DNA from 2 places in the Lachnospira rogosae (ex Hitch et al. 2025) genome. Region 1 is predicted to be linked to the other one. Evidence: predicted binding sites of a transcription regulator. Region 1 holds the regulator's gene; the other holds the start of a gene.
The links. Region 1 encodes HrcA, which represses chaperone genes, less so after heat shock. Its sites were predicted from a motif close to TGTTAGCACTCNNNNNNNNNGAGTGCTAACA; they were not measured.

Region 1 (3,440 bases):
TGCAACTATTGATGGAGTAGTTCTGATACCTTCTGTGTTAGTAATAACAACTGGCTTACCACCTTCCATAACAGCTACGCATGAATTAGTTGTACCTAAATCTATACCAATAATCTTGCTCATAATTATCTTCCTTTCTATGTCTTATATAGACATACTGTTTAATAATATCAATTCTATTTGTTACAAGTGTGTGTATTGTTCTGATAAGCCCTAAGCCTGTAAACGACTTCTTTCTATATCACAACTACCCACATACTTTACTTCTGGTAAAAGCTCATACCATTATACATCAACTAAATATTCTGATGTATTAGTTAGCAACCTTTACCATACTGTGGCGGATAACCACATCTCTATATGTGTAACCCTTCTCGAACTCTTCAACGATAATATTCTCGCCCTGAGAGTCATCTTCCACATGCATAACTGCATTATGAAATTCAGGATTAAACTCTGAACCAACTGCCTCGATTGGCTTAACCTGTAAGTCTTCAAGCATCTTAATTGTCTGCTTGTAAACCATATCCATACCTTTGGCAAATGGTGTTTGTAACTCTTCCTCTGTCACTGACTTAAAGCCGCGTTCAAAATTATCTACTATCGGAAGAAGTTTCTTTACTACATCCGAAGCTCCCATCTCGAACATTGCTGACTTTTCTTTGTCAGTACGCTTTCTGTAGTTGTCAAACTCAGCCATCTGACGCTTCAAACGATCTTGTAAATCCTCAATCACAGCGTCCTTCTGGTCCTTTTTATTATTTATATCAACTGTTTCCTCCGCTCCTTGCGCATCACTTGCGTTGTCAGATTTCTCTGCCTTCACATCTGCGTCAGACGAGCCCTGAGCTTCTACAGTATCAGCGTCTTTATCTGTATCTGATGTAACATCTGTATCATTAATATTAACATCTGCTTCATCAACATTATTAATGTTATTATCTTTCTTAGACACCTTATCTCCTCACCTTTCTATGATTTCTTGAATACATCATCCAACTGCGTCCTCATATTCTTCAAGGTTTCCACAACCTTTTCATAATCCATACGCTTTGGACCAATAATACCAATTGTACCCTTCATTCCATCCTGTAATTCATATGTTGCTGTTACAACGCTACAGTCTTTCATAGATTCAATCGGTGTTTCATTTCCTATATATACCTGAATACCATTGTTGGAACTACTATCCTGTTCATCAACACTATTGTCATCATCAACAACAAGATCTGACAGGCTCTGCTTTTCCTCCAAGGCATATATAAGCTCACTGGCTTTGGTTGAATCACTAAGTTCTGGATACTTGAATATGTTGGTTGCACCGCTTGTATATATCTTTAAATCATCTGCGCTGCTTATTGTATCAACAATCGCATCAAGAACTTCTTTGACAAGATTAATATGTTCTCCTGCCTGATTTTCCATCTTTGAAACAATGCTCAAATTCATCTGTTCAAGAGTAAGCCCTGTAAGTGTTGTATTAATAAGAATGTTAAGCTTTAACAAATTCTCCTGTGACAAATCCTCGCTTACTGTTATCACCTTATTCCTTATAAGATTGCCTTCCATAACTATTACGGCTAATATCTTATTGGCTTCAAGCTGTGATAACTGAACGAACTTAAGCTTATTGCCTGTTACCTTAGGTGTCGTTACCATAGTTGCATAATTAGTATCTTTGGCAAGAACCTTGGCAACATTCTGAAGAAGCTCTTCTACCTTTTCAACCTTCTCACCTAACATATCCTTCATTGAACTTAATTCCTGTTCTTTAACAGCAACCTCGTTCTCTCTGTTGGTTATGTTCTGTTCTTTCTCAGACATCATATCGTCTACATATAATCTGTAGCCTTTATCTGTAGGAATTCTTCCTGCTGATGTATGTGGCTGAACTATATACCCAAGCTCTTCCAGGTCTGCCATCTCATTCCTTATTGTCGCGGAACTAAGCTTCATGTCTGTGAACTTAGATATCGTTCTTGAACCAACTGGCTCGCCTGTTTCTAAGTAGTTCTTAATGATTGCTTTAAGTATCTTTACTTTACGCTCATCAAGCTGTTCATCAAGCCCCATGACATACCTCCTTTTCTTTGTTGTTAGCACTCAATAATCAGGAGTGCTAATATCAACATAATTAAGGTATCACTTTGCAAGGGTGATGTCAACAATTAATTTAATTTTTTGTATAAATAAATTATAAACTTTATTAAGTGTTTGGAGAAGGGGGTGGGGCTTCGGGCACCAGAAAGCTGATTGGGTATTTCTAAGACTTTCCTTTTGTTGTGGTTATGAGGGACGCAAACGCTCAGACGCAACGTCCTGTTGCGTATTCGCTCCATCGCACATCCGTGTGCGATAATTCTATCAGAATTTCCTATTACATAAAAAACTGCTGTGTAAATCTGGGGCTTTGCCTGATTTACACAGCAGTTTTATTGAGGTTAAAATTATTCTTAATAGAAATTACTTAGGATTAGATTATATTCCTAAGAATTTCTTTACTTCATTGGTCATCTCGCTTACTTCACATACTGTGTTGTGGAGGACTGGAGCTGTTCTGATTTCTTCGATAGCGTTAGGAACTTTTACTTTAGCAAGTTCGCTTAACTTATCTACAAGTTCAAAGTCACCCATTGAAGCATACTTAGGGTCGATTGCTTCCATTACGCTTCTTGTAAACTTGTATGGGCTTGCTGTTGAAGCTATAACTGTCTTAGTTTCGTCCTTAGTGTCTGCCTTGTACTTGTTATAAACTGTAGCAGCTACTGCTGTATGTGTATCTATAACATATCCACAAGTTTCATATAAATCCTTTATAGTAGCAGCATCTTCCGCCTCTGTAGCATAGTTGCCATAGAAATCTGAAAGCTGTGCTTTCATATCAGCAGTAATCTCATACTTACCTGTTTCTTTAAGTGAAGCCATAAGCTCGCTGTTCTTCTCAGCACTGTTGCCTGCTATTCTATAGATAAGTCTTTCAAGGTTGCTTGAGATAAGAATATCCATAGATGGTGATGTTGTAAGAACGAAATCTCTGTTTCTGTCATACTCACCCGTTGTAAAGAAATCGTATAACACCTTATTCTCATTAGAAGCACATATAAGCTTATTAATAGGAAGTCCCATATTCTTAGCATAAAATGCAGCAAGGATATTACCAAAGTTACCTGTAGGAACTACTGCATTAATCTTTTCACCTGCCTTGATTTCTCCGTTAGCAAGAAGTCTTGCATATGCATATACATAGTATACAATCTGTGGAACAAGACGTCCTATATTTATTGAGTTAGCTGATGAGAACTGGAAGCCGGCATTGTTCATAACCTTTTCAAGTTCCTTATCACCAAATATATTCTTAACACCTGTCTGTGCATCATCAAAGTTACCCTTAATTCCAATTACGTGAGTATTAGCACCCTTCTGTGTAACCATCTGCTTTT
Region 2 (3,440 bases), on a different contig from region 1:
TAAAATCAAAGCTCTGGAAGTTGAAAATATAAAGAATAAGCATACCGATTACAGGAAATATGATGAGCTTAAGAGCACAAAGATAGTACATACGCAGACTCTTGAGGCTGCTTACAATATTGCTCTGTGCAAGATTAGCACCAGCTATAAGCATAGCAAGTGGCGTATTCATATTGGCTATGTATTGAATCGGATTATCTATAACAGCAGGTATTTTTATGCCGGTAACAAAGCATATAACACCAGCGAATATGGCTATAATGGTTGGTGTGCAAAGATTCCTGCATATAGTTTTGAAGTCACCTGCTCCACCCATGACTATAACGCCATGTGTCCATAATAACAGATTGAATACAGTAAGGTAAGCTGTCATATAGAAAACACCTTCCTGGCCAATGACGCCATTGATAAGAGGTAGTCCTATAAAACCACTGTTTGAATATATAAGGGCAATTTTCTCAACAGGAATTTTGTTTTTTTGCAGATTATAAGCAGAACTTATACTTATACCGTTTCTGCTATATTCAGTATTTCTGATTAGTATATTTGTTAATATTATAATAACTGTAAATGTTGTTAAAGCTGCAATGAGTGTAAGACCAAGCCCCCACATAAGATGTCCATCAAAGTCCATCTGGTAAGATTGGAATATCATAAGAGGTGAAACCAGCATAAGAAGAATGTTTGACAGCCTTGGAACAGTCTTATCATCAATCAGACCAGTTTTATATAGAACTATTCCGCAAAGCATTATAAAAAACATTTCAATTATTTTTTCAGCAACAACAATAGCCATACTGCCCTCCATTTTCACAATACTGATTCTGCTAAAATTAAATATAATAGTGCGTAGCACGGAACAATCCGTAAGCGTTAAAGCCGTGGATTTTTGACATCGGCATCATTAAATCTAATGATACAATATAAATGATGAGAGTGTCAAAAGTAAATTTTGCTACTCGCTGATGTAACCGGATTGCTTCATTGCTATGCAATTCCCGCAGTCATCGAACACCTCAAACTCCCATAAAATAGCGTGTTCACACCATTATATTCCGTTTTAGGTGTTCTGTGTGTACAATTTTTGAATTTAATAATCAAAGAGTTCGTTTTATCACTTCTGATAAATTGGAGAGATATACGAAAGTAGTTGAGTGGGATAATGGATATCTTGTTATGGCAAAATATAAAAATGCCAGTCTCTAAGTTCAACCTTAGGGACTGGCATTTCTTAATTATTCAATTACAACTCATATCTTGGCTAAGGACTACATTAGCAACAGCAGTCACAGATGCTAAGTGCACTATCAATTAGTCCAATTCACACATTTCTGTACGGATTATCCCTCAATAGCAATCCTCTTAGCACTTTCAATTTCCTCAGCAGCTTTCTTTGGTACAGAGAGTCTTAAAATACCACTTTCATATTTAGCCTTTATGTCGTCCTGAGTAATTGCATTACCAACGTAGAAGCTTCTGCTCATAGAGCCGGCATAACGTTCCTTTCTGATATACTTGCCTTCCTTGTCCTGCTCGTCCTTATCAAGACCCTTAGCGGCACTGATTGAAAGGTATCCATTATCAAGCTGTATATTGATTTCGTCTTTCTTAAAGCCAGGTAAATCAATATCAACTTCATAGCCGGAATCGGTTTCTCTGACATCAGTCTTCATTTCGTGGCTGGCGTGTTTACCATACAAAGCTTTTTCAACTTCAGGAAATCCGAAGTTCATCCAATCATCATTAAATAAATTCTCTCCAAAAATACTAGGCATTAACATAAGTCATCGCTCCTTTTTTAATAAACTATTTGTTCGGCTGAACCTTTCGTTCATTCAGATTGGATATATAAATAACCAATCCCCAGGATTACATATTCATCTGAACTATTACCTTGTTTCTTTGGAACATCTGGAATGGCGTTATCTTAATTACTATTTCTTAACTCCCTTTCCTTTGTTCTGGCTATGTTATATACCTAATCATTAGCACTGTCAATAGGTGAGTGCTAATAATTTATAAATAGTTTATAATTATTTCAATTCTTACTATTTTCAGAAGTGTTGAAAAGACTGTACAGGATAAGCCGGTCAGCAGGTAAATTGATTGACAAATACTGTTATAAAGTCTACAATAAATATAATATATTAGTACGTTAATTAATTTCTATTATGATTTGTCAAATTCGTGTGAAGTAATCTAAAGGAAATTGGATTGTGATTTCGATTTTACATTTATTATTAGATTCTAATCGGTATATTAAGAACGTAAATTTATACAAAAGGGGTATATTAATATGAACAAAAGAATAACAAGGAAATTGTGCATTGTTGGCTTGATATCTTCTATTGTCTTATCTGGATGTGGTAATGCAGGTATAATAGGTGGCAACAGAGAGGAGTTATCAGGTGGTACAGATAAAGTTGTCTCTTTAAAGGTGTGGACAGAAAAGGATGGTCTGGATGTCATGAACAAAATGCTAGACAGCTTTAAGGAACAATATAAAGATGAAGCAGAGTTTGATATAACGGTTGAAATCCAGGCAGATTCACAGGTTCGTGATGTTATGCTTACAGATGTACACAATGGTGCAGATGTGTTTTCATTTCCAGATGATCAGATTATATCATTAACGGCTGGCGGAGTTCTGACAGAGGTACCCAATGCAGATGAAATAGCAGCAGCTAATGTAAAGGAGTCAGTCGAAGCAGCGACTCTGAATGATACATTATACGGCTATCCTATGACAGCAGATAATGGATATTTTATGTATTATAATAAAGAATATTTTTCAGAAGACGATGTTAAGTCATTAGATAAAATGTTGTCAATTGCAGCAGCTAACAATAAAAAAGTTGCTATGGAGTTTGATTCAGGATGGTATCTTTATACATTTTTCGGAAATACAGGACTTAGTCTTTCTATTAAACCAGATGGTATAACTAATGAATGTAACTGGAATTCGCAGACAGGTGATATAACTGGAGCAGCTATAAAACAGGCTCTCAATAGTATAGCAGCTAATCCAGGGTTTGTAAGTATGCCTAACGGAGATATAGCTGAACACATTAAAAGTGGTGATGTTATAGCAGGAATAAGTGGTGTATGGGATGTTATGAATGTAAAGGAAGCCTGGGGAGAGAATTATGGTGCCTGTAAGCTGCCAACATATACAGTTGCGGGAAAGGAAGTTCAGATGTCTTCATTTACAGGCTATAAGATGATGGGAGTGAATTCTTATTCAAAGAATAAAGAATGGGCATGCAGGCTTGCTGACTGGCTGACTAATCAGCAGAATCAGGAACTTAGGTTTAAAGAGAAAAATCAGGGACCATCTAACAGTAAGGCAGCAGAATCAGAAGAAATCAAAAAAGTGGCTGCAATACAGGCAATCATTGCACAGTCCCAGTATGGAACATTACAAAGAGTAGGAAACAGCT

Region 2: WMO14_RS09760 (Hsp20/alpha crystallin family protein) is a predicted target of HrcA. The motif match lies at 1,984-2,014, and genes of this name have one in related genera.

Annotation. Positions count from the first base shown of each region.
Region 1 is NZ_JBBMER010000002.1:259,815-263,254, forward strand. Features, by position in the region: gene dnaK (molecular chaperone DnaK) at 1-123, opposite strand, end outside; gene grpE (nucleotide exchange factor GrpE) at 314-955, opposite strand; gene hrcA (heat-inducible transcriptional repressor HrcA) at 973-2,073, opposite strand; gene thrC (threonine synthase) at 2,479-3,440, opposite strand, start outside.
Region 2 is NZ_JBBMER010000007.1:43,234-46,673, reverse strand. Features, by position in the region: gene WMO14_RS09765 (AEC family transporter) at 1-796, opposite strand, end outside; gene WMO14_RS12940 (DUF7724 family protein) at 1,072-1,206, shown strand; gene WMO14_RS09760 (Hsp20/alpha crystallin family protein) at 1,341-1,781, opposite strand; gene WMO14_RS09755 (extracellular solute-binding protein) at 2,297-3,440, shown strand, end outside.